Hahella sp. HNIBRBA332: one gene and its partner. The protein of the gene in region 1 binds, or shares a complex with, the protein of each later gene. Links are inferred from orthologs where the notes say so. Each region holds a gene or a part of one and is shown in the gene's direction. Other genes may lie near its edges.

Evidence for each region.
Region 2: the proteins of mfd (region 1) and uvrA are in contact, whole or in part, in a crystal structure (PDB 4DFC), measured with the Escherichia coli proteins. The link is inferred for Hahella sp. HNIBRBA332 from one-to-one orthologs.

Annotation. Positions count from the first base shown.
Region 1 is NZ_CP132203.1:2,995,474-3,010,713, forward strand. The notes cover bases 11,185-15,188. They hold mfd (transcription-repair coupling factor), read left to right. Parts: upstream 11,185-11,538; coding sequence 11,539-14,988; downstream 14,989-15,188. Other genes in these bases: O5O45_RS13330 (glyceraldehyde-3-phosphate dehydrogenase), read right to left, coding at 11,185-11,330; O5O45_RS13340 (peptidoglycan binding protein CsiV), read left to right, coding at 15,145-15,188. In the rest of the region: O5O45_RS13280 (glycerophosphodiester phosphodiesterase), read left to right, coding at 1-626; sthA (Si-specific NAD(P)(+) transhydrogenase), read right to left, coding at 682-2,076; (Na+)-NQR maturation NqrM, read right to left, coding at 2,268-2,510; O5O45_RS13295 (FAD:protein FMN transferase), read right to left, coding at 2,515-3,567; nqrF (NADH:ubiquinone reductase (Na(+)-transporting) subunit F), read right to left, coding at 3,560-4,786; nqrE (NADH:ubiquinone reductase (Na(+)-transporting) subunit E), read right to left, coding at 4,817-5,428; O5O45_RS13310 (NADH:ubiquinone reductase (Na(+)-transporting) subunit D), read right to left, coding at 5,431-6,096; O5O45_RS13315 (Na(+)-translocating NADH-quinone reductase subunit C), read right to left, coding at 6,089-6,898; O5O45_RS13320 (NADH:ubiquinone reductase (Na(+)-transporting) subunit B), read right to left, coding at 6,891-8,090; O5O45_RS13325 (Na(+)-translocating NADH-quinone reductase subunit A), read right to left, coding at 8,094-9,437; more of O5O45_RS13330, read right to left, coding at 9,858-11,184; more of O5O45_RS13340, read left to right, coding at 15,189-15,240. UniProt on the Escherichia coli protein: Couples transcription and DNA repair by recognizing RNA polymerase (RNAP) stalled at DNA lesions. Mediates ATP-dependent release of RNAP and its truncated transcript from the DNA, and recruitment of nucleotide excision repair machinery to the damaged site.
Region 2 is NZ_CP132203.1:6,569,742-6,585,089, reverse strand. Bases 11,968-15,348 are described here. They hold uvrA (excinuclease ABC subunit UvrA), read left to right. Parts: upstream 11,968-12,322; coding sequence 12,323-15,148; downstream 15,149-15,348. Other genes in these bases: rplQ (50S ribosomal protein L17), read right to left, coding at 15,269-15,348; O5O45_RS29305 (MFS transporter), read right to left, coding at 11,968-12,179. Outside these bases: O5O45_RS29360 (tetratricopeptide repeat protein), read left to right, coding at 1-1,179; O5O45_RS29355 (hypothetical protein), read left to right, coding at 1,182-2,684; O5O45_RS29350 (glycosyltransferase family 39 protein), read left to right, coding at 2,681-4,312; O5O45_RS29345 (nucleotidyltransferase family protein), read left to right, coding at 4,333-5,094; O5O45_RS29340 (D-sedoheptulose-7-phosphate isomerase), read left to right, coding at 5,120-5,713; O5O45_RS29335 (hypothetical protein), read left to right, coding at 5,748-6,404; O5O45_RS29330 (beta-galactosidase), read right to left, coding at 6,447-7,517; O5O45_RS29325 (hypothetical protein), read left to right, coding at 8,001-8,447; O5O45_RS29320 (hypothetical protein), read right to left, coding at 8,513-8,878; O5O45_RS29315 (D-alanine--D-alanine ligase family protein), read right to left, coding at 9,047-10,042; ssb (single-stranded DNA-binding protein), read right to left, coding at 10,152-10,781; more of O5O45_RS29305, read right to left, coding at 10,797-11,967. UniProt on the Escherichia coli protein: The UvrABC repair system catalyzes the recognition and processing of DNA lesions. UvrA is an ATPase and a DNA-binding protein. A damage recognition complex composed of 2 UvrA and 2 UvrB subunits scans DNA for abnormalities.

The DNA of each region.
Region 1 (15,240 bases):
ACGGCCACTTGATGGTCATTCATGATAAAACCACCAATCGCACCACCGGTCACGCCGCCAAGGTAGCGGAGCTAACTGCGGCGGAACTGGGCGACCTGGACGCAGGACTACACATCCCGCCGTGGCATGAGCCAGCGGCTGTGCCGACACTACAGGACATACTGGCGGCTTGCCCTGAGTTTCAGTCGATACAGCTGGAGATCAAGACTGACACCAAGCCCAGGCTGAACATACTCTGCAATCGACTGGTAGAGCTGATCCAACACGAAAAGCTGTTTGGGCGCGTCATCGTCACGTCTTCAAACTCTTGGGTGCTGCAGCAGATCAAGCGACTGAATGGCTCCATCGACACGGGATATGTCGCGGAGAAACGCTTTCCAGGCCCAATACAAACCGCACTCAAGCTCAACTGCCGAATGCTGGTGCTATATTACAAGTTGGCCGATGAGGAGCTGATGAGAGAGGCCAGAAAGGCGGGACTGGAAGTCTCCACCTGGACGGTGAATATGATTCCCGACGTACTACGCTTGCAGGAGCTGGGCGTACATAGCGTGATCACCGATTACCCCTGCCACGTCCTCAAATACCTAAAGACCCAGCAGCCGCATCTGACTCACGCGCAATAGTCGCTTTCACGACAGAAGGCGAGAGGGAAGCAAAAACCCTCTCGCCTAAACCAGATCAAAATATCCGATTGAGCCCGTTTAACGCCGCCACCCGATAGGCTTCCGCCATAGTGGGGTAGTTGAATGTGGTGTTAACAAAGTACTCAATGGTATTCAGCTCGCCGGGCTGATTCATGATGGCCTGTCCGATGTGCACAATCTCAGAAGCCTGGTCTCCGAAGCAATGGATTCCCAGCAACTCCATCGTTTCCCGGTGGAACAGCAGCTTCAGCATACCAACCGTGTCGCCAGTAATCTGCGCGCGAGCCAGATCCTTGAAAAACGCCTGCCCCACTTCATAAGGCACTTTGGCTTCCGTCAACTCCGCCTCTGTCCGGCCGACGGAACTAATTTCAGGAATCGTGTAAATCCCTGTAGGCACATCCGTAATAAAGCGGAAGAAATCATCCTTAACAATCTCCGAGGATGCTGAACGCCCCTGATCATAGGCGGCGCTAGCCAGACTGGGCCAGCCAATCACGTCGCCCGCCGCAAACACATGGGGGATCTTGGTGCGGTAATGATTGTCCACCGCCAGCTGACCACGTGCGTTGGGCTCCAGCCCAATATTCTCCAACCCCAAATTATCTGTATTACCAGTGCGGCCGTTACACCAGAGGAAGGCGTCAGCGCGAATGCGCTTGCCGGACTTCATCGTCAATACAACGCCATGATCATCACCGACCACGCTATCGTATTGTTCATTATGTCGCACCAGTACCCCGTTATCCCTCAGGTGATAACTCAGTGCATCGGAAATTTCTCCGTCAAGGAAAGACAGCAAACGCTCGCCGGGATTAATAAGATCTACTTTGACGCCCAAGCCGACGAAGATGGAGGCATACTCACAGCCGATAACCCCTGCTCCGTAGATAATCAGCGTTCTAGGCGTATGGCTAAGCTTGAGAATACTGTCGCTGTTATAGACACGGCGATGAGTGAAGTCTACGTCTTCAGGCAGATAAGGTCTGGAACCTGTCGCGATGACAATCTGCTTGCCATATAAGACTTCTTTGCCGTTCAGACCGCCCCGCACTTCAATACGGTTCTCGTCAATGAAACTGGCGCGACCGCGGTACAGATCAACCCTGTTGCGGGCGTAAAACTGTGTACGAATTTTGACCTGCTTACCAATTACTCGTTCCGCATTCTGCAGGACTCTGGGGAAAGAAAACCAGCGCGGCTCCCCAATATCCCGGAACATAGTGTTGGTATTAAACTGGATGATTTGTTTAACTGCATGTCGCAACGCTTTCGACGGAATTGTCCCCATATGGGTGCAATTGCCGCCAACCTGACTCTTATCCTCAATCACTGCAACGCGCTTGCCGTGCTTCGCAGCATTCATCGCCGCGCCTTCGCCAGCCGGCCCGGCGCCAATTACAACCACATCATAACGATATTCAGCCATGCGCTGTCGGTCTCCTGAAATCCTATCCCGCCGGATCGCAGCCGCCGCAGGCCGCCGGACGGGACATCTTTATAATTAATGACTTAAATCGCGACGCCAGATAAGCGCATCGTCGCGTGCGACAACTCAATCACAACCCGCAGAGCGCCCAATGAGGCATTCCGCAGATTTGCTTATATAAGGTTAAGAGCTCACTCCTTACGAGTGGCGTCGTATGCGAGATCTTCAGCCTGCGCCTGTGATTGCTTGGCGGCTTCCGTCTCTTTTTCACATTTGTTTTTATCGCCTCCGCAAATATCGCAGGCGACCTCCATACCTAAGGCGCTCATACCGCCACAAGAACCCGAAATAGGCTTGCGACCCAGAATGACGCCAATAGACATGGCCAAAACGATGAGCAGCATGACGCCGAACACAACAAGAAACACATACATCGCTCTACTCCTCCAATCGTTTGATTCGTTGCAAAAACGCGGGAGACGTTTCTTCTACAAACTTACCGTCCCGCCGGACAATAAACAACACGGCGATATCGTTTTTGACCGCCACCTCCATACCTTGTTCCGGCCCCATCACCATAAAGGACGTCGCCAAAGCATCCGCGCGCGCCACCGTATCGTCGATGACCGTTACTGAGGCAAGGTTATGGCCAATCGGCCTGCCAGTGCGGGGGTCAATGGTATGGGAGTAGCGCACGCCGTCTTCTTCGAAGTAATTACGATAGTCTCCAGAGGTGGCTACCGCGCCTCTATCCAATTCCAACACGTCCTGAGCCCGTCTTTCGCCTACTACCGGCGACTCTATGGCGATCCGCCAAGGCTGCCCGTCTGGTTTATGGCCGCTCAGCATGACTTCCCCACCAACCTCAACCAGATAGTCAGTGACGCCCTGCGATTCCAGGTATTTAGCCGCCAGGTCAACGGAATATCCTTTGGCGACAGCGGAGAGATCAACGTACATCGCTGTCTCTTTGAGGACTTTATCGCCATCCGCCTGGTATTTGAGATGTTGGTAGCCGACTTTGGACAACTCGCTGGAAAGCGTGGCGTCATCCGGTATCTTAATCGGGCGAAGATCAGGACCAAAGCCCCAAAGATTCACCAGCTTGCCCACAGTGATATCAAAAGCGCCGCCACTGATATCGCTTACGCCCTGGGCAATTTGAAATACTTCAAATGTTTCAGGCGAGAAATCAAACCAGCTTCCGGGCTCAGACTGATTAAAACGGCTTAATTCCGACTCAGGCTTGTAAGTCGACATCAGGCGATCAACCAGCTGCAATTGCGCCAATACGCCCTGCGCCAGTTCCTGCTCCGACTTACTCGAATCAGAAGCCCACTTAACATGATAGGTCGTACCCATGATCTTGCCCTCAGAAGAGTGCAATTCCGGGCCAGAATGAAAGCAGCCCGCCAATGCGAGACTGCTGGAAAGCAGTAAAGCACTGGCGGGCTTTCTGATTTTGAAGAACGCAGAAATAATACTAACCACCAAAGTCGTCTAGTAGAATATTCTCGTCCTCAACACCTAGATCTTTCAGCATTTTGATAACTGCCGCGTTCATCATGGGCGGTCCGCACATGTAGAACTCACAGTCCTCTGGCGCTGGATGGTCTCTCAGGTAGTTTTCATACAACACGTTGTGAATGAACCCTTTGTAGCCCGTCCAGTTGTCATCAGGCAGCGGATCGGAAAGGGCCACATGCCATTGGAAGTTATCATTCTCCGCAGCCAGTCCGTCAAAGTCGTCCACGTAGAACATTTCACGACGGCTACGAGCGCCATACCAGAAAGACATTTTACGGCTGGTCTTAAGGCGCTTCAGCTGATCGAAGATGTGCGCGCGCATTGGAGCCATACCGGCGCCGCCGCCAACGAACACCATTTCAGCGTCAGTCTCTTTAGCAAAGAACTCACCAAAGGGCCCGTATACAGTTACCTTATCGCCAGGCTTCAACGAGAATACCCATGAGGACATTTGTCCAGGTGGGAAGTTGGTGCCTGGAGGAGGCGTCGCAATACGGATATTGAACTTCAGTACGCCGCGTTCTTCTGGATAGTTCGCCATAGAGTATGCGCGAATTACCGGCTCTTTCACGACGGAACGGAAACGCCACAGGTTGTGCTTATCCCAGTCTTCGCGGAAGCGCTCTTCGATATCAAACTTATCGAACGTCACGTCGTAGGCTGGCGTCTCAAGCTGAACGTAACCGCCAGCGCGGAAGTCAACAACCTCACCGTCCGGCAATTTCAATACCAGCTCTTTGATGAAAGTGGCGACGTTATGGTTAGACACCACCTCGCACTCCCATTTCTTAACGCCGAAGACTTCTTCCGGCACTTCGATTTTCATGTCCTGCTTTACAGCAACCTGACAGGACAAGCGCCAGCCTTCTTTCTCTTCACGACGTGTAAAGTGCGCTCTCTCCGTCGGCAACATGGAGCCGCCGCCATCGAAAACTTTACACTTACACTGTGCGCAGCTGCCGCCGCCACCGCAGGCGGAGGACAAGAATACGCCCTCTCCAGCCAATGTTTGCAGCAACTTGCCGCCGGCTGGCGTTTTGATTGTGTGATTGGGATCGCCGTTCACCTCAATGGTGACGTCGCCCGAGCTGACCAGTCTTGCGCGCGCCGCCAGGATCACCGCCACCAGTGATAGCACTATGGCGGTGAACATGACTACGCCCAATATGATTTCAGTGTTCATTTGTAATTAACCTTCACCTGTTCGGACCGATTACAGAGAGATGCCTGAGAAAGACATAAAACCAAGCGACATCAGACCTACGGTGATGAAGGTGATGCCCAGACCACGCAGACCTTCAGGAACGTCACTGTATTTCAGCTTCTCTCTAATACCGGCCAAAGCGATGATCGCCAACGCCCAGCCCAGTCCAGCGCCGAAACCGTACACCAGACTCTCTCCGAATGTGTAATCACGCTCAACCATGAACAGGGAGGCGCCCATGATCGCACAGTTAACGGTAATCAGCGGGAGAAACACACCCAACGCGTTATAAAGCGCGGGGAAGAACTTATCCAGCACCATTTCCAATATCTGTACGATAGCGGCGATAACACCGATATATGTCAGCAACCCAAGGAAACTCAGGTCAACATTAGGCAACCCCGCCCAGCTCAATGCGCCTTCGCGTAACAGGCCATTATAAATGGCGTTGTTAACAGGCACAGTCACAGCCAGTACGACGACAACCGCAATACCCAGACCAATAGCCGCTTCCATCTTCTTGGACAAAGCCAGGAACGTACACATTCCCAGGAAGAAGGCCAAGGCCATGTTTTCAACGAATACCGCCTTGATAAGGAGGCTCAGGTAATGTTCAAACATGCTTAAAACGCCTCCTTAACTTTATGCGCGGATAATTTGTACTCCGGCGCTTCCACCTGATCTTTCTTCCAGGAGCGCAAGCCCCAGATGATCAGGCCAATGATGAAGAACGCGCTTGGAGGCAGTAATAGCAAGCCATTGGGCTGATACCACCCACCATTCGCCACCGTCGGCAGAATTTCCGCTCCAAACAGCTTACCTGCTCCGAACAATTCCCGAACTGTGGCGACTATCAACAGAATCGCACCATACCCTGCGCCATTGCCAATCCCATCAAAGAAGCTCAACACCGGACTGTTTTGCATAGCGAACGCTTCAGCGCGCCCCATTACAATACAGTTAGTGATAATCAAACCAACAAAGACGGAAAGCTGCTTACTGATTTCATATGCATAGGCTTTCAACACCTGGTCAACCACTATTACCAGAGAGGCGATAATCGTCATTTGCACGATAATTCGAATATTGCTTGGAATATGCGAACGGATCATGGCGATAAAAAAGCTGGAAAAAGCGGTTACCAATGACACAGCAATAGCCATAACCAGCGACAGCTGCAGACTGGTCGTCACCGCCAGCGCCGAACAAATCCCAAGGATCTGCAAGGCAATCGGGTTGTTGGAGAAAATTGGCTCCAGAAGAACCTTCTTCGGCGTTACTTCAGACATTTCCTGCCTCCCCGGATCTTACCCTTTCCAAATACGTTTTAAACCCGCTCTCGCTCAGCCAGTAATGAAGCAGATTCTCTACGCCACGGCTGGTGAGACTGGCGCCGGACAACGCGTCTACAGAGTACTTAGCGTCAGACGCCGAAGGATTCACCCCTCCTTTGACAAGTCGTACGGCAACGTCAAAGTTTTCGTCATATACCTCTTTGCCAGGCCATTGTGATTTCCAATTGGGGTTATCAACTTCCCCCCCCAATCCTGGCGTCTCTCCGTGCTCATAGAAACCGAGTCCGACCACACTGTCGCCATCAGCCTTCAGAGCAAGGAAGCCATAAAGAGTGGACCAGAGACCATACCCTTTAACAGGTAAAATCACCCGGGTCAGTTTGTCTCCCTCTTTAACCAGATATACTTTCGCGTAGCGCTCGCGACGCTTTATTCCAGCCAAATCCTCGCCTGAAGACAACGCTTTGGAAAGGTCAGGGTTTTGTGAGGATTTCTTCTGATCGAACGCATCCACACTCTCAAAACCGATGTCTTTGGGCTCGACATATTTGCCGGTATCCAGGTCGACGATCTTAGGAGTAATCTGCGCAAACTTCTCCTCCACCTCTTTCTTAGAGGGAGTCGCGCTTAACATTCCTGCAGCACGCAGAATATTTTCCTTCAGGTTCAACGTTTTATTTTGAACCTGTATAGGCTTCAACAGTACAACTGAAGCAGATACGAAGATTGAGCAGACGATACATAACGCAAGCGCGACGATGACCGTCTTTTGAATAGAATCGTTTGACTTAGACACGCGCCAGCCTCCGTTTGATATTGGCCTGAATCACCAGATGATCGATAAACGGCGCAAACAGGTTGGCGAAAAGAATAGCCAACATGATGCCTTCAGGGAACGCCGGGTTAACAACGCGAATCAAGACTGTCATCAGGCCAACCAATATGCCGAACGCCCACTTGCCAGTATTAGTCATGGATGCGGACACGGGATCCGTCGCCATAAACATCATACCGAACGCAAAGCCGCCCAACACGAAATGCCAGTGTGCAGGCACTTGGAACATCGGATTGGTGTCAGAGCCGATAACGTTCAACAAAGTAGCTGTCGCCGCCATCCCAAGAAAAACGCCAGCGACGATACGCCAGGACGCAATACCCATGATCAACAGCACAGCGCCGCCCAACAGAATAGCCAGGGTTGAAGTTTCACCCACACTGCCCTGCTGGAAGCCAAGGAACGCATCCATCCAGGAAATGTTGGTAGACAACGCATTCAATCCACCGGAAGCTGCTACGCTCAGAGGCGTTGCGCCACTGAAGCCGTCAACGGCGGTCCAAACAGCATCGCCGGAAATCTGAGCAGGGTATGCGAAATACAGAAACGCCCGACCAGTCAACGCCGGGTTCAAGAAGTTTTTACCCGTGCCGCCAAAGACTTCCTTACCGATCACCACCCCAAAACTGATACCCAAGGCCACCTGCCAAAGAGGGATTGTTGGCGGGCAGATCAAAGCAAAGAGAATAGAAGTAACAAAGAAACCTTCATTCACTTCGTGCTTTCTGATCGTTGCGAACAACACTTCCCAAAAGCCGCCGACAACGAACGTAACGGCATAAATAGGCAGAAAGTAAACCGCGCCATAAATGAAGTTATCCCAAATGCTGGCGGGATTATTGCCAGCCAGCATGGCGATAATTGCGCCATGCCAGTCCATATCCATGGTCAAACCATTAGCGGCGAGATAGGTGTTAGACTGGTAACCCACGTTGTACATGCCGAAGAACATGGCTGGGAATACACAGAACCACACCGTAATCATGATGCGCTTCAAATCAACGCCGTCACGCACATGCGTATTGGCGCTGGTCACTTTGGAAGGTGTATAGAAGATGGTGTCGACGGCTTCGTAAAGCGCGTACCACTTCTCATACTTGCCGCCTTTTTCAAATTGCGGCTCAATTTTGTCAAGAAATTCTCTCATTCCCATGCATCAACCCTCTTTCTCAATGCGAGTGAGGCTATCGCGAAGAATAGGACCGTATTCATATTTACCCGGACACACAAAGGTGCAGAGGGAAAGGTCTTCTTCATCCAGCTCCAGACAACCCAGCTTTTGCGCCATTTCTGTGTCGCCGACAATCAGTGAGCGCAGTAGTTGTGTTGGAAGAATGTCCAACGGCATCACCCTCTCATACGAACCAACGGGGACCATGGCCCGCTCGCTGCCGTTCGTGGTGGTGGTGAAGTTGAACAATTTGCCCGGGTTGAGCTTGGAAAGATAAATATTTAATAAGGAGAACTTATTGGAACCCGGCGACAACCAGCCCATGAATTCACGCTTGTAGCCTTCTTCAAGGCAGGATACCTGATTGGCGTAACGCCCCAGGAAAGCTACGCTGCCTTTGGCATTGCGGCCGCCAAGAACGGAACCGGAAATCAGACGCACCTCGGATGATTTCAATTCACCGTCTGTCAATTGGGTCAGAGACGCCCCCGCACGGGTGCGCAACAGACGAGGTTTATTGACCATAGGGCCCGCTAACGCGACCACTCTCTCCACAGACTTACGTCCGGATGTGAACAGGCGACCAATAGCGATTACGTCCTGATAACCTATCGTCCAAACAACTTTGGACGCGCTCACAGGATCAAGGTAATGGATATGGGTGCCAGCCAAACCGGCGGGATGTGGGCCGTCAAACTGCTCTTGTACAGCGTTAGAGCTGCTGGGCAGATCGTAACTGACGCCAGCGCGGGCGCATACGAAGACTTTGCCACGAGTCAATTTACCCAGAACAATCAGACCGTTTTTAAAGTCGGTCTTGGCTTCATTAATAATGACCGCCGGATCGGCGCTCAGTGGGTGGGAGTCCATCGCCGTCACGAAGATGGAATGAGGCTCAGCGTCAATGGCAGGAGCCTTGCTGTACGGACGCGTTCTCAACGCAGTCCAGTCTCCGGAAGCGATCAGGTTCTCGACAACCTGTTCGCGAGACAGATTGAGCAATTCCTCAGGGCTGTACTGAGCGAACTGCTCATACTCATCCCCTTCAACGTCGATAACCACCGACTGAAACACCCTACGCTCGCCTCGGTTAACCGCCGACACGACGCCGCTCGCTGGCGAAGTGTAACGGACGCCTTCCGTCTTTTTATCAGTAAATAGAAGCTGGCCGCACTTGACACGATCGCCTACCTTTACTTCCATGGTAGGTTTCATGCCATTGTAGTCAAATCCGATTAAAGCAACCTGTTTTACAGGCTTACCGTCTTCAATGACTTGTGCAGGCGCTCCGGCTATCGGAAGATCCAAGCCTTTCTTGATCTTGATCATCTAGCCCCGCCTAATCATCAGAATAAATTGATTTACAGCCACCACGAATGCGCTCTTGTGATTGGAGTTTAGGATTGCCCTTGTTGGAGGGATGCACAGGATGGCCGACCAAAAAACGCCATAATTATAGTGACGCAAATCCGGATTTTCTACTACGCTGGGCGAGCTTCTACGGCCAATCCCCTATTTTTTCAGTGAATTCAGTCATTCAGGGGCTCCGCTAAGGTTTATTACCATCTGATTACAATTATTCAGGCGCATTTACCAGGATATACAGCCTACCAGCACACCTAGACTTTAGTATTAGAACACCCAATTCGACCGCTCAATATTTCCACATCGACAAAAAAGGCGGACACCCATGGCCCGCCTTTTTAACCAGTTGGTCAACCTTTCAGGGTCGATCCGACAATGGCTCTTTTACCCCATTGTTTTAGGATAGACCGTATAGGTAACGCCCGCCATTTGGTTCACGACGCGAACCACCTGCGCGCTGTATCCTGCTTCGTTATCGTACCAAACATACAGCACGGCGCGATTACCGTTGACGATGGTCGCCTGCGCGTCGACAACGCCTGCGCGACGGGAGCCGACAAAGTCAGTGGACACCACTTCCGGCGAATTGACGAAGTCAATCTGCTTCTGCAAATCAGAGTGCAGAGACACATCACGGAGATAGCCGTTCAGTTCTTCTACGGAAGTATCGCGACCCAGATTAAGGTTAAGGATAGCCAGCGACACGTTTGGTGTCGGCACGCGGATCGCATTACCAGTCAACTTGCCAGCCAGCTCAGGCAACGCTTTGGCGACAGCCTTGGCTGCGCCGGTTTCCGTGATAACCATGTTCAGAGGGGCGCTGCGTCCGCGGCGGCTGCCTTTGTGGTAGTTATCGATCAGGTTCTGGTCGTTGGTATAGGAATGAACGGTTTCCACGTGACCATCTTTGATGCCGTACTCGTCATTCAGCGCTTTAAGCACCGGGGTAATGGCGTTGGTCGTACAGGAGGCCGCGGAAAGAATGCGATCTTCCGCAGTGATCAGATGGTTGTTGATGCCATATACGATGTTCTTGATCGAGCCTTTGCCCGGCGCAGTCAACAACACACCCTTAACGCCTTTACATTCCAGATGGCGGGACAGGCCGGCTTCATCGCGCCATACCCCTGTATTATCGATAACAATCGCGTTATCAATGCCGTACTGGGTGTAATCCACTGCATCCGGGCTATTCGCGTAGATAACCTGAACGTAGTTGCCATTAGCGATAATTGCGGATTCTTTCTCGTCCACGGTGATCGTGCCCTGGAAGGAGCCGTGTACGGAATCGCGACGTAGCAGGCTGGCGCGTTTTTCCAGATCATTATCTGCATTGCCTTTGCGCACGACAATTGCGCGCAAGCGCAGGTTCGCGCCGCCGCCGGCTTTCTCAATAAGAATTCTCGCCAGCAAACGTCCGATACGTCCGAAACCGAACAACACGACATCTTTGCTTTCTCCGGAAGTCCCCATACTTCCTTCGACGGCGCCTTTCCCAACCACTTCGTCCAGCTCGCTGCGCACAAAATCTTCCAGCGCAACCGTGTCTTTTATTTTTTCGTATTTAATGGCGAGCTTGCCGATATCTACGTGAGCGTGCCCAAGTTCCAGTTCGTCCAGCAACTTTAATATAGGATAAGTATTGTGCACGGACAGTTCATGTTCAGCCACCTGACGCACAAAGCGATGCGCCTTTAACAGGCCGATCACTGAACGGTTGATGATTGGGCGACCATATATGGATGTGATGACGTTATATTTTCTGTACAGTCTTCCGATAAGGGGAATCATCGCTTCGGCGACGGTTTCGCGTTCCTTCCATTCCCCAAAACAAGCATCCAATTTTTCTTGACTCACTTTTATGCACCTCTCGTCTGCGCAAATCGGGCGCTCATTATCCCTTTTCAAAACATCCGAAGCAATTTAGGCTCCTTGATTTTTAACGCATTCCAAGGCGTTTCAGGACTCTTACACAAGTGGACTGGCTATCACGTTTCCGGGGTTTGGTTGTGATTTTACGAAACAATTGTAGAATGCCCCTTGACTTTAAGGTGGAGATATAGAGTTGACAGAGCGGCGCCAACTTCCTTCAAATTCAACGACTATCAAGTACTGGCCTCAAGCAGTCGGACAGTCAGACGCTTACATTCTGGCGCAGGCGCTCAAAGAGCAAAAACGCCTGTTGGTGGTAATAACACCAGATATGCCTTCGGCGGATCAGCTCGAATCAGCAGTAAAATTTTTTTTAGGGGATGCGAAAAAAAATGAAAACACACCCCCAATTTTGACTTTGCCGGACTGGGAAACCCTTCCTTACGATACTTTTTCGCCTCACCAGGACATTATTTCCCAGCGTATTCAGACCCTGCACAAACTACCGACTTGCGACAGCGGCCTGCTTATCGTTCCGCTCAGCACCATCATGGTGCGCCTGGCGCCGAAAGAATTTGTCCAGCGCTCCACCTTGTTCCTGCGCAAAGGGCAGCCGCTCAGGATAGACAGTTATAGATCCGAGCTGGAGCAGGCGGGTTACCGCTGTGTAGATACAGTTTACGAGCACGGGGAGTTTGCCGTCAGAGGATCGATCTTCGACATATTCCCTATGGGCTCCAAAGCGCCCTATCGTATCGACTTGTTTGACGAAGAAGTCGAAACCCTGCGCCAGTTTGATCCAGAGACTCAGCGCTCCGCAGGACAGGTAAATGAAATCAGTCTGCTGCCCGCGCACGAATTTCCACTTAACGACGCGTCCATCCAACTGTTCAAAGACAACTTCTACGAGAAGTTTCCTGGCGCATCGCGCAACAGCCCTTTGCTGCAAGACATAAGCCGCTGCATCGCTACGCCCGGACTGGAGTATTATCTCACTCTGTTTTTCACCGAGACCGCGAGCCTGCTGGATTATGTCGCAAAGGACGCCTGTTTCGCCCTTTATGACGGGCTGCACGAAAAAGCGCTGCATTTCTGGAAAGATCTTGAGCAGCGTTACGAGGATTTGCGCCACGACATTCAGCGCCCCATTTTGCCGCCGGCGGATATCTATCTGCGAGTTGAGGAGTTGTTTGAGGGACTGAAGCAGTTCCCACGCGCGCAATTCAGCGCCAAGTCCGAAGAAACGGACAAACCGTTCTCTCCCCTTCCTCACCTGGCCCTGGACGCCAAGAAGGAAAACCCGCTGCAGGCTGTTGACTGCGCCCAGCAGGACAGCGGTTACAAGGTTGTCTTGTGCGCCGAATCCGCCGGACGCCAACAGGCGCTGATGGATACATTTAAGGAGCACGGCAGACCGCTCAATCTGCTGGAATCCTGGGAAGAGTGCCTGAATTCCGACGCCCCGTGGAATATTACGGTGGCGGAGCTGGCGAAAGGTTTCGCCGATAACGAAAACCGGATTCTGGTCGTAGCGGAAGCCGACCTGTATGAGGGCAGAGTTCTGCAGCGGAGGCGACGCAAGCGCACGCAGGAAAGCCCGGAAAACATTATTCAGAATTTGACCGAGCTGAAGCTTAATGCGCCGGTCGTGCATATCGATCATGGCATCGGCCGCTATAAAGGCCTGCAGTCGCTCGAAGTGGACGGCCAAAAGCAGGAGTTTCTGGTGCTGGAATACGCCAACGAAGCCAAGCTCTATGTACCAGTCTCCTCCCTGCATCTGATATCTCGTTACGCAGGTCTTGACGACAATCTGGCGCCGATTAATAAACTCGGTACGGATCGCTGGTCCGCCGCTAAGCGCCAAGCAGCAGAGAAAATCAAAGACAGCGCAGCGGAGCTATTGGAGATTTACGCCAAGCGCGAACTGCACAAAGGTTACGCCTGCCCGCCTCCAGACGAGCATTACCGCGCTTTTTCCGCCTCTTTCCCGTTTGAGGAGACGCCAGATCAGGCCACAACGATCAACGCAGTCTTGCAGGATATGATGAAACCACGCCCCATGGACCGACTGGTCTGCGGCGACGTGGGCTTCGGCAAAACAGAAGTCGCCATGCGCGCCGCTTTTCTCGCCGCTCATGCAGGACGGCAGGTGGCGATACTTACGCCGACCACACTGCTTGCGCAGCAGCATTTTCAGTCCTTCCAGGATCGTTTTGCAGACACTGCGATCAATATCGAACTGATCTCTCGTTTTCGCAGCGCCAGCGATATAGAGAAAGTCAAAGACAAGCTGTCAGAAGGCAAAGTCGACATTCTTGTCGGCACCCATAAACTGCTGCAAAAAGACATCCAGTTTAAAAATCTCGGCTTACTGATCATCGACGAAGAGCATCGTTTCGGCGTGCAACAAAAAGAGAAGGTTAAATCTCTGCGCGCCAATATCGATATACTCACACTGACCGCCACACCAATACCACGCACCCTGAACCTGTCCTTCCAGGGCGTCCGCGACTTGTCGATTATCGCCACACCGCCGGAGAAGCGCCTGTCCGTCAAAACTTTTGTACAGGAGCACAGCAACAGCATTATTAAAGAAGCCGTGCTGCGGGAAATACTGAGGGGCGGCCAGGTGTTCTTTCTTCACAACGAAGTTAACACCATCAATAAGGCCGCAGCGGAATTACAGGAGATGGTTCCGGACGCGCGCGTAGCTGTCGCCCATGGCCAGATGCGGGAGCGTGAACTGGAAAAGGTCATGTCGGATTTTTACCATAAGCGCTTCAATGTGCTGATGTGCACCACCATCATTGAAACCGGTATCGACATCCCCTCCGCCAACACTATTATCATTGAGCGCGCGGATAAGTTCGGCCTGGCGCAGTTGCACCAACTGCGAGGCCGGGTTGGTCGCTCTCACCACCAGGCATACGCCTATATGCTAACCCCTCCGCCGCGCAATCTCACTGAAGACGCAAAGAAAAGGCTGGACGCCATCAGCAGCGCACAGGATCTCGGCGCCGGATTCACCCTGGCCACCCACGACCTGGAAATTCGCGGCGCAGGGGAATTGCTTGGCGAAGAGCAAAGCGGACACATTCAGAACATCGGTTTCACTCTTTATCTGCAATTATTGGATGCCGCAGTCAAAGCCATGCGTGAAGGCAAAGAGCTGGATCTGACCCAACCTCTCGATCAAGGTTGTGAAGTCAATCTGCGTTTGCCCGCACTGATTCCCGACGACTATCTGCCGGATGTCCATAACCGTCTGATCCTGTATAAACGCGTCGCCAGCGCCAAGGATGAGGACGCATTGCAGTCTCTGCAAATTGAGATGATTGACCGCTTTGGCCTCTTGCCTGACGCAACCAAAAATCTGTTCCGCCAGACTCGCCTGAAATTGACCGCCGACAGGCTGGGCATCGCTCGAATTGATATCGGCGCCAGGGGCGGCGTGATCGAATTCAACGCGAAGACCACCATCGAACCGATCAAACTGGTCAATCTCATCCAGCGTGAACCCAGGCACTATAAATTGGACGGAGGCTCCAAGTTACGCGTCACTCGCTCACTGGAGGACAAGGAAGACCGTATGCAATTCGTGGAAAAACTTCTGAAATCCTTCGCCCCCGCCCGCGCATAACCCTGCCGGGCGGCCCCGGCGCCAGGGAAATGTAGTATACTTTGTGAGGGTTTGTTGATGGATGGCCACTTCCCAATTGGCGCCATCAACCCGCCCTAGCTTTTATTCCCTGGCGCACGCCTTCCAATCACAAAACAAAAGAAGTTGTCCAAATAAATGCTATTTTGCCGAACACCTCAACTTTGCCCTTTTTCAGCGCGAAGCATTGCACTCTTTCTCACGCTGTTTCTTGGGCTTATGTCTTCCAGCCTT
Region 2 (15,348 bases), 3.6 Mb from region 1 along the record:
CCCTTCGCCGGCGGCGAGTCAGGCGTCCAGTACGCCGCGTCCATGGCGCTGTCGCATCCCGATATGCTGGGCCCCGTCTTATTACTTTTGATCGCCGCGCCTTTGCTGGCGATCAGCGTCCATTTCAATAAACCGAATCTCGCTTTGACGAGCGCCGCCTTCGCCCTGGCGTTCCTGGTGTGCGTTCCCGGTTACCTCGTCGCCCTCGACCTCCATACCTTGCCAACCTACGCCGACAATATTGAGGACTATCGCACGCTGAAGCGTTTCTTCAATTCCTTCTTCACGCCGAATAAGGGCCAGGCCATCGCCCTGCCCGACACCGCCAACTTTGATTCATTGGGCGGCCGCCTGGAGCTGGCCTTTCTGTGTCTGGAATGGGGTTGGTATATATCCACTGGCGCCGCGGCCATTCTCTTCATGATGACGTTGTCCAAGGCGCGCCTGCGCTTCTATCCCATTGCGCTGCTCATACTGGCCACCCCGCTGGCGTTGACGCTCTATGCGCCCATGCAGGCGGCGAAATACAGGCAGGACGCGCAGTGGCGTCTGACTGAGGGTAATCCGGCGTCCGCATTTGGCGCCATGGTCATCGCTTTCAAGCTCGATCCCCTGCTGACTTACTCCGAGCAGGCCAGCCGGCTTTTCTCACAATTGAACGCCATAGTGTTCAAACCGGAAAACCCCGCCGCCGCGCTCTATCAATCGGCGCAGTTGGAAACCGCAGGCAAGCGCCAGGAAGCGCTGGACACGCTGCATACGGCCCTGCAACACCGCCGCGAAGATGAGTTCTTTCCTTATGTGGCGCACCATACCAAACGCCGTCTCACCATCCTGACTGACCGGGTCATCAGTCGTAACTACCGTCACGAACAATGGGATGAGGCCTTGCTGGCGTTGCAGGAAATGCTGAGGGTCTATCCTGAAAGCGACACCCTGCGGGCGATGGCCAGTCTCGCCTATATCCGCCAGGGCGTGCCGGAAAGCTGCCTGTCCAGCGTTTCCGCTTCGCTCGAACGAATTCAAGGCTCCAGCCTGCGCGCCGACCTGCTGGCGACCCAGGGAGAATGCCTGATGATGATGGGTAAAGTAGATCAGGCGCGGCAGTCGTTCCAGCTTTCCATTGATGCGGACAGCGTGCGCAATCTGCGCGCTGTGCGCGGGCTGAGTGGGTCATGACCATGCTGTGGCGAAGCGCGCGACAGGGACTGCAGGCGAGCCGCAAAATCTTTCCGGCGTTGCTGGCGTTCTCCCTGTTGCTGGGACTGATGACCACCTACGCACTGGAGCTGAAGAACCGGCAAGGCGTGCGCTTGAATTGGGACGGAGCCCAGTGGATCACCGCGCCAGACGCCCGCGCCGTCAGCTATTTCCGCAAAATATTCATCGTGCGCGCCGCGCCCTACAAAGCCTTCTTGAAGCTCGCGGGAACGGAGAATTACAAACTCTATATCAATGGCGTGGAAATCGCGGTGAAATCCGCCGCCACGTCTGAGCCAATCTGGCTGGGCGCGGTGGAGTCATACCTACGCCCCGGTAAAAACGTCATCGCCGTTCGGGTGGAAAAGTCCACCCTCGGCGGCGCGCCGGCGATGATACTTTCCCTGCGCGTGCAAGACAGCCAGGGGCAAGAACAGCGGCTAGTCAGCGACAACGCCTGGAAAGCGTCCTTTACCCCCGCCAATGGCGGCGCCGACGCCCGGATTTGGTATCAATACGGTTTTTATGACGCGGACTGGCGGGCGCCGCATTTAGCCAGCGAGCTAAAACCGCCCGCCATCAGCGGCAATGTGGATTACGGCTATTTTCTGTGGAGCCGCACCAGCGCGCTGCAGCCGATCTGGCGCAGCGGCGCCGGCGACAAAGCGTCGGAAGCCCGTTTTGTGCTGACCTTGCCCTTCTCCCGCACCGCGCTGCAAAACGCCTGGTTGATGGCGCAATGCAACGGCGCCTTCAAGGTTAACGTCAATCAACGCCGCCTGGGCGACTACGCCAGCGACTACCCGCAAATCAAAGTCATCAATGTGTTCCAGCCCCTGCGTACTGCGCCTGTCAATCAAATTGAGGTGTTCGCGGATTGCGACCCGGCGCTGGGAATGGGGTTACAGGCGATCGTGCAGACCGGCGACGATCGCTTCATCAGCTTTCCCGGCATAGACTGGCGCGTCAGCCCAGTCAGCGCTACGGATGCGCCGGCGAACTATGAGAGCCCAGCCTATACGCCGCACATCCGCCAGATATCGACGGAGTCAGCAGAAAGCGCGCTGATCCGTTTCGAAGACCCCAGCCTGGAGGTTATGCGGCAAACCCGTTACCCCGAATTGATCCTGCGCGCGCTGAAATGGTGCGCAATCTGGCTGTTGCTCAACATTCTCACCAGCACAGCTCTGTTGTTGGCGCTGGGAAGTTTGCCCCGCCTTGTCACAGCGATAAACCTGTTACTCACCTCCGTCACCTGCAGCGGCGCCTTGCTGTGCGCCCTCGCCCTGGACGCGCGTCTGCTTACTAACAGCCTGTTTAATTTAGGCGTGGTCACCGCGCTGTTCGGCGCTGCGCTTCTGGGGCAGGCCTTGTGCGCCCTGCAGTTGCGCTCAGCACGCTTTGCAACCAGTCACATTAACGGCGCCGCCGCTTATACTGGCGCCGCGGGCGCTCCCTCTAGAATCCTGGAGGAAAGCCTATGAACAGCCGCGCCGGGTCGCAATGGATGAAATGGCCGCTAATGCGCGCCAAGGCTAATTCCTTTCCGGTGATCATGCTGATCGCCACCGCGCTGATTGCTCTCTCTTTCAGTTTGCGCGTAGGCGGCCTGGAGGCGCGCGCGCTTACCATTGATGAAGCCACTATCGCCAGTTTTGTAGAAGGTGTGTTGGATAAGGGCTATCCCTATATCTACGTCAGCACCATGGAAGTACCGCTGGCCACTTACGAACTGGTGCCTTACTTTTTAGCGCTATCGGTCAAGTTGGGCGGCTTTTCCGAGTTCACCCTACGTCTGCCGGCGCTGCTATTCTCCACTGGCGTATTGGGTCTGATTTTCTGGATCAGCCTGCGCCGATTTGGCTTGGCGGCGGCGATTATCGCCGGGCTCTTATACAGCCTTTCAACCTGGTCCATTTACTGGTCGCAGAACGCATTTCACCCGGCGCAGACGCAGTTCTTCACTTTGCTCACCGCCACGGCGGTCTACCATCTGTTACAGCAGGAACGGGTTCGTTTGCGTTTCGCGTTATTAGTCTGGGCGCTGTTCACCGTGACCTATCTGAGCTGGGAAGGCTCTGGGTTCCTGCTCCCAGTCATGGCCGTCATCGTGCTTATATTCAAACGGGACAATCTGACCTGGATCTTCCAACGCAATCTCTGGGTAATGTATCTGCTAGTGATTTTAACCCTGGTCGCACAAGGCGTGCGCCGGGTGGCGCTGCAACAGCCGCACCTGATGCTGGGCTCCGGCAAAGGCGATGTCAGTCTGCCGCAGTTAGGTTTTCTGAAAGACAGTTGGGAGCCGGGGTTTTACTTCATCAATTTCTTTGGCATGGAAACGCATCTCATCACCGGAGCCGTATATCTTCTCGGCGTTTACTACGCGTGGAAGCGTCCGACACTGCGTTTTTATTATCTGGTGTTCCTTATTACGCTTCTGTGTCTCAGCAACTTTTTGCTGTTTTACAACGCCCACTATGTGTTTTTTATCTACCCGTTTTTCATTATCAGCGTCGGCGCCATTTTGACGTTTCTGATAAAAGACGTAACGCGCCTCACCGCCCGGGTGAAAGCCCCCGCAGCGACGGCGATCGCCAGTTTCAATCTTGCAGCGCTCTTATTGATGGCGGTGATGTCGATGAACTCCAATCTGATCCATTTCTATAGCATCGGCAACCTGGGACATCTGGGATTTCGCTCGGATTACCGGGACGGTTTCGCCGGCGTGGATTACCGCAAGGTGTCCGCCACATTGAAACAGGGCTATCGCGAAGGCGATAAAGTCATCAGCATGGCGCCGATGCCAACCAAGCTGTATTCCGGCATTACGCCGGATTATTTCCTGCAAACCATTACCGATCGCAAGATCGTCTACGACCGTAACCTGGACTCGCCCTTCTATCGGGACAAATTCCTGGGCACGGTGGTGCTGCGCAGCGACAGGGAGCTACAGGACGTACTGAACCAGAATAATCGGGTCTGGTTGGTGGCCTCCCCCTGGAATGCGATGACGCTGGTCATCGACGCGGACACCTTGCAATTCGTCCAGCGCAGCATGCGCGTGGTGGACGAGAGTTACGACGCCAGACTCTTTTTATGGCAGAAATAAACAAGGGGAATGAAATGAACATGGAAGCTAGAGCAACGCATGTACGTTGCATCATTCTTGCCGGCGGTAAAGGCGCCCGGCTGCGCTCGCGGGTTGCAGATCTGCCCAAACCCATGGCGCCGGTGGCTGATCGCCCATTTTTGGAGCTGCTGCTGGATCAGCTGGAGCGCCAGAATATCCAGGATATCGTGCTGTCTCTCGGCTATAAAAGCGAGCACATCGTCCGCCATTTCGAAGAACACCCCCGCGCCACCCAGCGCCTGAAGTTCGTGATCGAGGAAGCGCCCATGGGCACCGGCGGCGCGATTCGTATGGCGGCGGAGCAACATCCTGCGCCTTACTATCTGGTGCTCAATGGAGACAGCTTCTGTCACACCGACTTACAGGACTTTATTTCCTCCGTCTATCGCAGTGAGTTCACCAACGGCATGCTGGCCGCGCTGCAACCCGACTGCTCTCGCTACGGTAAGCTCACCGTACACAAGCACAGCGGCAAAGTGATTATGATTGAGGAGAAAAAGCCGAATGCCGGCCCTGGCCTGATCAACGCCGGCGTCTATTTCCTCAGCGCCGAGTTCTTACATAAACATTGTCCCCAACAAGGCGCGTTTTCCTTCGAACAAACCGCCTTTCCGGCGCTGGTGGGCGGAGGTTTATACGCCTACACCAAAGCCGGTCCGTTTATCGATATCGGCATACCCGAAGACTACGACTTTTTATGCGCCCACACAGAGCAGTTCTTTCCACAGCGGGAAGCAACCCTTTCCGCGCTCAGTGATTGAGCCCGGACAACCAGGAGGATGACCAATGAACATTGACATGGACTATGTAAAAGAACGCATCAGAGATTCGATTGCAGTCAAACAACGCCTGCTCGCAGACGAGGCGCTGATGGAGAAAGTGCTCCGTCTGGGTCAGGTCTGCGTGGAGGTTTATAAAAGGGGCAACAAGGTTATCCTGGCGGGAAATGGCGGCAGCGCGGCGGACGCGCAGCATATCGCGGCGGAATTCGTCAGCCGCTTTGAATTCGATCGTCCCGGTCTGCCGGCGCTGGCGGTGACGACAGATACCTCCATGCTGACGGCCATCGGCAATGATTACGGCTACGAACGGGTTTTCGCACGCCAGGTGGAGGCCAACGCCAAACCCGGCGACCTGTTCATCGGCATCACTACGTCCGGTAATTCCAAGAATATTCTGGTCGCCCTGGAAAGCGCCAAGGAAATGGACCTGATCACCGCCGCCTTCGCTGGTTCCGGCGGCAAAGTGCAGGACCTGGCGGAGCACGTCATCAACGTTCCCTCCATGCATACGCCAAGAATTCAGGAATGCCACATCATGATCGGACACATTATCTGCGGTATCGTGGAAGACGCGATATTCGGCGAAACCGCCGCCTGAACTGGAACTCACAACCACTGACAAGGACACGATTATGTTGGACATACCGCAACTCCTCTCCCGAGTGAAACTGTTCCGTAAAAAGGCCGCCGTGCGCTGCGCCATGTGCTCAATGGGCGGCGTCGGCTCCACTGCTCTGGCGCGCCATATCGGCTCCATCTCCGATAAAACCATCCGCGAACACGCCTATACGCCCGCCGTGTATGACGATGAAGTCGATATTCGACTCGGTTACATGTTCGGCAATCCTTACGACGCTGTGCTCTCATTGTTTCGCCGCAATTATCAGGACATGCACGCGAAAGCCATGAACGTGAACAGCCCTACTCCGGCGCGTTCGCTGCGCGGCATGACGCTGGAAGAGTATTTGGAAAGAGGCGTGGATGAGTTCAATATCGAGCGCCAGTTTGATAACTGGGTCAGTAATCTGTCCCCCAAACACCCGACTATTTTGATTAAGTACGAGAGCCTGGGTTCGACTATCGACAAAGTGCTGGAGTTTTTCCAGTGCGAGGAGCCGTTCGAACTAAAGCGTCGCAATTCCTCCTGGGTGGACCAGCCTTCACGCATCATTGAAGGACTGCAGCTGATTTACGGCGATGTCGCCGCCAAGATAGACGCCATGCCGCCGCTGAAAATATTGCTGCCGGAAAGCGCTCACACCCGTACCCTGAACGCCGTTCCCAGCTAATTCCAATACAGGTCCCGGAGGCAGAGCCTCCGGGTTCGCCGCTTACTTGACCGCATTGTTCACACTGGTGTGAAAGCCGCCCATTTGAGGCGATATATCCGTATTCAATAAGTCCTGATTCCAGACTTCGATATAGTAAATGCCCGATTGCAGCGCGAACTTGATGGCGTCGATCAAGTCTTCCCGGGTAATTTCGTTATAAGCCCGGGTTGAGGCCGTGCCGACCAATTGCACGCCGGCAAAGCTGGACGCAGCGCCGGACAACAGCAGGCTATACATTTCCGGGTACGCAACCTCCGCATTGCGACGACTCCACCAAGCCGCAAATACGCCAAAGCGCGCGCCAATGGAGGCCTGCCCATAGGCGACAACCTGCTCCGCCACAGTCGGCGAACCCAATACCGGATGCACATCCAGATCCAGACGAGTGTCGTCAAAAGCTTGGCTGTATGCATCCAGAATTCGCTTCCAAGAGCTTACTAACGCAGACTCGCTGTATCCTTTCGCATAGAAGTCCGCTTCCGCCTGAGCGTCAAAAAAGTACTGCATTTCAAAGCCATTGGTAGTGGAGTTGGTCATATGCACCAATTGCAATGCCTCCTCGCCGCTATAGCGAGCGCCCAAGGCCGCAATAAATTTTGTCAGGTAATGCAGATAGGTTTCATCCCAGGGAATCGGCAGACGCCGGGGAATGTCCCTGCGAAAGATGTAATCCAGCATGTCCGCGCCTTCGGATTCCAGCCAGGCCGGCGCAGCATATCCATTCAACAGCGCGAAGGTGACATGCAACCCCTGCGCCTTGGCTTTGGCCAACTGCTGGTCCAGCAATGTCCAATCATAGACGCCGGGAGATGGCTCCATTTCCGCCCAGGGAATGCGCACCAATACGCCATCCAGATAAGCCGCTTCATCGATATTATTAAACACCGAGGAGGTGGTGCTGGTAGTCGGACCACAGCTGCAATAGATACCGGCAAGTTCGTAGGTTTTAGGTGACTCAGGCTCACCAGGATCGTCGATGATGTCGTCCTGACCGGCATCACTATCCACACTGCCTGTTGGCTCCGGGTTATCTGAATCTATGCTGGCCGTGGGATCGGTTTGGGTATCCACAATCTCCCCATTTGAGTCGGCGCCGCTACCTGTACTTCCTCCGCCACCGCCGCCACAAGCACATAGAGTCAAAAATAGAGCCGCTAATAATAATCTGGCCGCCATGACGCCTGACCGCATCAGAGCGACAGACCACTGATAAGTTCGCAACAACATAGTTCATCCCATAACTTCAGCGCCGGACTGACCGGCAAACATGCAATCCATCGCCCGCAACTACCTGAACACGGACATTTGGCGAGGGCATCATATAAGGATGAAACTGATCAAAAAAGAAACGGTTTGTAAAAACGGGGGGTGTAGCGCCGGCTGTAACCATATTCCAACAAACAGCAATAAATTCATCAGGGTATGTTGCAGCGAGTGAGTCACAGTCTTCTTTTATAAAGATATGCAACGCTAAAATAGCCAATAAAAAGCATACCTGTCGCACAGCAACAACGATGCGACAGGAGGCCTTAAACCACACCAAGGAAAGACAATATGAGAAGCATAATAAAGCTGGCGCTGGCCATCGCCTTGAACGCCAGCATTCTGGGTTGCGCCACGTACTATCAACCTGTCCGCTTTTACGACGCATCCTCTTGCGAGTACCGAATCACCAGTCTGCGGCAAGACATTCATACTTGTTACGGGGAAGCATTCCCAATTGAGTATGCGGTATTGGTCGCGGCGCAAAGCGACGGTCAGATTTTTCGTGAGCAGTTGAAAACGTTGGCGGGCTTCGACTGGGAAAATGAGCGCGCCATCCTCATTACCGCGCTAGCCGATAAAGCCAATAACGATGGCTATCACACCGATGTGAAAACTGCTCAGGATGTACTGGCGGGTCGCCCTTTCATGATTCAACTGTATTCTCATGAGGGAGATTTATTGGCGGAATCCAGTGAGTTGGTGGATTTGCATTGGATTCAGTCACATCAGAGGTAGGGGAGATTTACAGGGGGTAGCGAAGCGTCAGACTACACCGCTTCGCCTTGAGGACGCGAGCTGACTTACCAGGGATAAGCTGCTTCTTTCACTTCCGGGGTAGGTGAAGATGTGACTTTCAGCGCCAACATCAGTTTCGCGGGGGCGCCGCCTTCGAGCACAATCTTACCTTCTGAAAAAGCGTCGTCATCTTTACCGCGTTTACCGATGAGGACTTCTTCAGCGCCATTTTTGGAGGCATGATAAAGCGCTTCTTCCATATCAATCTGAAAGACTCTACCCAGAATCGTACGCGTCCCTCGCGCTCTTTCCCATACTTCCAGACATGGCGAAGGCTTACCATTTTTTGAGCCTTCCTTGGTGATCAATTCCACTTGATATTCCGTGCCGGTCTCAAAGTCCTTTTTTGCAATATCCAAAATTGTAGTCATATCCTACTCCCTTGTTTTTTGCCGTTAATTTTTCTAATAAGGCCGTCACGCCTTGACGGCCTGTCTTCAGCATTATGGCACAATATAACGATGGATTTGGCCGCACGCCCTCCTCTGAATTCGCCACAGCCCCTGTTCAGCGGCTCATATTCGGCCACCTGCTAGACATCAGGTCACAGCGCCGCGGCAGATTCGCTCCAGAAGTTCAGGAAACTCAATTCCGGCGGCCCTCGCCGCTTGCGGCAATAGACTGCTCGCTGTCATCCCCGGCAACGAATTCCCTTCCAGGCACCACAGAGCGCCGTTATCTTCCATACGAAAGTCGATCCGGCTGTACACGCCCAGCTTCAGCGCCGCATGAGCCCGCAATGCAATTTCCTGCATGACGACGGCGTCAGCCTCGGAAATATCCGCAGGGAATATTTCACGGGCGCCGCCCACCTGATACTTGGCTTGGTAATCGAAGATCTCGTTAGGCGCGATAATTTCGCCAACCGGCAATGCTTTCCCCTCCAATATCCCAACCGTGAATTCTCGTCCGGGAACGAACTTTTCAATCATGACTTCATCGTCGTATTCACTTGCAAGCGCTATCGCCCCCGCCAGTTCAGCTTCTTCACGCACTACACTTAAACCGACGGTGGAGCCTTGCTTGCTGGGTTTGACCACCACAGGCCAACCTAATTTCTTCGCGACCTCATCGCTGCTTGCCGGCGCCATCAGCCAATCCGGCGTGGGTACGCCCGCGGCCCGAAATAAGCGCTTACTCAGGTCCTTGTCCATAGCCGCCGCGCTCGCAATATGATTGCTGCCGGTATACGCCAGGCCTGCAAGATTTAGCATCGCCTGAATCCGCCCGTCTTCTCCGGCGCCGCCATGCAACGCTAGAAAAACGACATCAACGTCACGGATATTGAAAGCCTCCGCAGACAAAGCAATGGCTCGCCCGCGCACATCGGCGATAACTGAAGTAGACGGAGGCTCTGGAGCCACACCGGCTTGCAGTAGTCGCACCTCCTCCGCTGCAGATAACTGCCCAGTGGCGGTATCCACAGAAAACACTTCATGCCCCAGACTACGCAGCGTCGGAATAATTTGCGCGGCGCTGGCGATTGAGACGTCCCGCTCCTCGCTCGTGCCGCCGAATAATACTGCGATTTTCATGGCCCTGATTCTCCTCACCCAGACGCAAAAACAAAAAAGCCCCAAAATAATGGGGCTTTCAAGTCAGGCTGTCACAGCTCTATATCTTAAATATTCTTTAGCTTCCGGTTCAGAAGGGAATATCGTCGTCAAAGTCGTCCATAGGCTCTGGCATGGGCGGTTTTGGTTGCTGAGGCTGTTGCGGGCGTTGTTGCGCCTGATTCGGGGCGGAATAACCGCCGCTGGACGCGCCATAGTTATTGTTGGGGGCGCCGCCGTAATTGTTCGAAGGAGCGCCGCCATAATTACCCGCAGGCGCAGCAGCTGGAGCGCCACCATAGTTATCGCCGGAAGGAGCGGATTGCTGCCAGCCGTCGTTGTAACCTTGCGAGTTATCCATACCACCGCCGCCACTGCGACTGTCGAGCATCTGCATCTGGCCTTGCATGTCTACAACAATTTCTGTGCTGTAACGATCCTGTCCAGACTGGTCCTGCCATTTGCGCGTTTGCAGGCGACCTTCAATATATACTTTGGAGCCTTTTTTCAAGTACTGTGCGGCGATCTCCGCCAACTTGCCGAACAGCACAACCCGATGCCATTCCGTACGGGGCACCAGTTGTCCCGTCTGCTTGTCTTTATAACTCTCGTCAGTCGCCAACCTCAGGTTGGAAATCGCGCTGCCGGAGGGGGTATAACGTGTTTCCGGATCGCTACCCAAATTACCAATTAGAATTACTTTATTTACACCACGCGCCATATCGCTCTCCAAACGTTATCCCTCAACCTGGGCGGTGAGAGGGTAATTTACCAGCGCTTTCTCATCAAAGCGCTGTCTATCAATCTTTAAATACGCCAAGTGTTCTTCAATCACCAGAGTGACGTCTTCAACACCATGAATTTGCGTCAGTTCCTGCGCTATCTTATCCGCTGCGTCCACATTAAACGGTTGCAGCGACAGCACATAACTCGCTGTATAGGGAGGATCAGGCATGAACAGGGACACTCCGCCCCATACTACCGCCATCACTGTACAAAGACCATACACCCCCATCAAACCAAACTTCTGGTAGGCCAGTCCACCTAGGACGCCCCCTAGAAAGGCGCCGAAGAACTGCGAGCTGGAGTACACCCCCATCGCTGTTCCCCGCATTCCCGCAGGCGCCACCTTGCTGACCAAAGAGGGCAAAGTCGCTTCCAAGAAGTTGAAAGCCAAGAAAAAGCCGAATACAGCCAGGGTAAACCCGATAAAGTCGTTCCCCGCTTTCATTACAATCATGAGTGCGGCCGCCAATAACCAGACCGCTCCAATGAAAACCTGCCGCAAAAGCCGCTTCTTCTCACCGATGATGATCAGCGGAATCATGAATACAAAAGCCCCGCCCATCACCGCCAGATAAAACCAGCCATGTCGATCCGCGGCCATATTAAATTTATCCGCCAATGTAACCGGCATTGCGACGAACATCGCCGTCAATATCATATGGAGCGAGAATATCCCCCAATTCAGGCGCATCAGCTCTTTATGCTGAAAGGCATCCCGCAAGGCGGAGCCAAGAACTATCGTTTCCAGGTTACGCCGCTGCTGTAACGGGGTCGGCACTTTATACAACAAAACCACTCCTGACAACGCCATACACGCCGTCGCCCAAAACAGTCCAGATAATCCCGCAAAGCCCGAAATCAGTGGTCCTAAAACCAGCGCCAACGCAAATGACAGCCCAATCGTCATTCCCACGGTCGCCATGGCCTTGGTGCGATTCTCTTCCTGCGTCAAATCACTGAGCAGCGCCATCAATACACTGGCGATAGCTCCCGCTCCTTGCAACAGACGACCAAATATAACGCCATAGATATGATCGCTTAATGCAGCCACGACACTGCCAAGGCAGAATAACCCCAAACCGATCAAGATCAGCTTCTTTCGACCAAAACGATCAGACAACGCCCCAAAAGGCACCTGCATGACAGCCTGGCTCAAGCCATAGACGCCTATGGCGAGACCCAGTAGCGCTGGGGTTGCGCCCTCAAGCTCTCTGCCCAACACCATGAAAACCGGCAGCACCATAAACAGCCCAAGCATTCGCATGGCGTATAACGAAGCCAGCGCCGAGACAGCGCGGCGCTCCTGGGGCATAAACCTCTGCGTCTTTTGCATTTAACTACCGTACCAGTCCATCAAAAAGCGCACATTGTAGCATTTGACCAGCCACTTATTAATCGATTCGCTGTCGCTTTGCCCATCCTGTTTCCGTACTTATATAATGACCGGCTGTAAATTCCGGAGGTGAAAAGTATTTTATGGACACGATCCAAGTCCGCGGAGCCCGAACTCACAATCTTAAGAATGTCGACCTGGACTTGCCGAGAGACAAGCTCATCGTCATTACCGGGCTATCAGGCTCAGGCAAGTCATCCCTGGCTTTTGATACGCTTTACGCGGAGGGACAGCGGCGCTATGTGGAATCGCTGTCCACTTACGCCAGACAGTTCCTGTCCATGATGGAGAAGCCGGACGTTGACCATATAGAGGGCCTTTCACCCGCTATTTCCATCGAGCAGAAGTCCACCTCTCATAACCCGCGCTCTACTGTCGGCACCATTACAGAAATCTATGATTACCTGCGCCTGTTGTTCGCACGCGCTGGAGAGCCTCGCTGCCCTGATCACGACATCGTTCTCGAAGCCCAAACGGTCAGTCAGATGGTCGACCGAATCCTTGAGTTGCCTCAGGACAGCAAGTGGATGCTGTTGGCGCCGGTGATACGCAACCGCAAAGGCGAGCATCTGCATGTGATTGAGGGGCTGCGTGCGCAAGGCTTCATTCGCGCGCGTATTGATGGCATCGTAACTGACCTCGACGACATTCCCCAATTAGATAAGAAGCGTAAACACACCATTGAGGTTGTCGTCGATCGGCTCAAGATACGAGCAGATATTCAGACCCGATTGGCCGAGTCTATCGAAACCTGCATTGAGTTGGCTGAAGGCGTCGTCATCGCCGCGCCAATGGACGGAGACGGCGAAGAACTGATCTTTTCAGCACTATTCGCCTGTCCTGAATGTGGATACAGTGTCAGCGAACTGGAACCAAGAGTTTTCTCCTTTAATAATCCAGCCGGCGCCTGTCCAAGCTGTGACGGACTTGGCGTAAAACAGTATTTCGATCCAGAGAAGCTTGTAGAGCGTCCAGAACTGACATTGGCTGAAGGCGCTATCAAAGGATGGGACAGGCGCAGCGTGTTCTACTTTCAAATGCTGACCAGCCTTGCAGACCACTATGACGTCGACATTGAAACACCTTTTGAAGCGCTTCCTGAATCTTTCCAAAATGCGCTACTAAAAGGCAGCGGGCGCACCGATATCAAATTCAAATATGTGAATAGCCGCGGAGACATTGTCTTCAGAGAGCACCCATTCGAAGGCATATTGCCCAATATTGAACGTCGTTACCGAGAAACAGACTCGCAAATGGTGCGAGACGAGCTGTCCAAGTTCCTCACCCAGAAGTCTTGCCCGGATTGCCACGGCAGCCGACTAAAACGCTCTTCTCGTCATGTGTTTATCGACAATAAGAGCCTGCCGGACACATCTAGCATGGCCATCGGCGATGCATCCAGCTTCTTTCATCATTTGTCTCTGCCTGGCCGTAAAGGTGAGATTGCGGCGAAGATCGTTAAAGAAATCCAGCTACGTCTACAATTTCTCGTTAACGTCGGATTAGATTATCTGACGCTGGATCGCAGCGCAGAGACTCTTTCCGGAGGAGAGGCCCAGCGCATCAGATTAGCCAGTCAGATAGGCGCAGGACTCGTTGGCGTCATGTATGTGCTTGATGAGCCGTCCATCGGTCTGCACCAGCGAGACAATGACCGCCTATTGGCCACATTGACGCACCTACGGGACCTTGGTAACACCGTCATCGTGGTTGAGCATGATGAAGACGCCATCCGTATGGCGGACTATGTCGTAGATATTGGGCCTGGCGCCGGAGTCCACGGCGGAGAAATAGTCGCTCAAGGTTCTCCCGAACAAGTTATGGATAGTGATAAATCCATCACCGGCCAATATCTGAAAGGAACGCGATGCATTGCTGTACCGGAACAAAGAGTCCAGCCGGATCCAGACAAACAGCTCATTATTACCGGGGCTACCGGGAACAACCTGCAGTCCGTCACGCTAAAAGTCCCTGTAGGACTGTTTACATGTATCACCGGGGTGTCAGGATCAGGTAAGTCCACGCTGATCAATAGTACGCTCTATCCAATCGCCGCCACCAAGCTCAACATGGCGACCACTCTCACCGCCGAGCCCTATGAATCAATTGAAGGCTTGGATCATTTCGATAAAGTTATTGATATCGACCAAAGCCCAATAGGACGTACTCCAAGATCCAACCCTGCGACCTATACAGGCATATTCACACCAATAAGAGAGCTTTTCGCAGCGACTCAAGAAGCAAGATCTCGCGGCTATAAACCGGGAAGGTTCAGCTTTAACGTACGTGGGGGACGCTGTGAAGCCTGTCAGGGTGACGGAGTCATCAAAGTAGAAATGCACTTTCTGCCCGACCTCTATGTCCCCTGCGATGTGTGCAAAGGTAAACGCTATAATCGTGAAACTCTAGAAGTCACCTACAAAGGCAAATCAATACATGACGTGTTAGAGATGACAGTTGAAGATGCCCGGGAATTCTTCGACGCGATTCCAGCAATTGCCAAAAAGCTGCAGACATTGATTGATGTTGGCCTCTCTTATATCCGCCTCGGTCAAAGCGCCGTGACGTTATCGGGAGGCGAAGCCCAACGCGTCAAGCTTTCACGGGAACTCTCCAAGAGGGATACAGGCAAGACCTTATATATTCTCGACGAACCTACAACAGGCCTGCATTTCTATGACATTGATCAGCTACTTAAAGTACTGCATCGCCTGCGCGACCACGGTAACACCATTGTTGTAATTGAGCACAACCTTGATGTTATTAAAACAGCGGATTGGATCATCGATCTTGGCCCAGAAGGAGGAAGCCGGGGCGGATTAATTATCGCCGAAGGCGCGCCAGAAAGCGTTAAAGACAATGAGATGTCTCACACTGCTCATTTCTTGAAACGTATTCTGGAAAGCTAGCTGCAGAGAATGATACGGGAGCAGCGACCAATCGAAGCTCCTTTATCTAAGAAAAGGCCTAGCCTTCATTTTCGCATAAAAAAAGCCGCTAAAAGCGGCTTTTTAATATCCGAGAAGATCTTACTCTTCGTTGTCGCCTTCGGCTTCAACTACCGGACGGTCCACCAGCTCGACAAAAGCCATTGGAGCACTGTCACCCG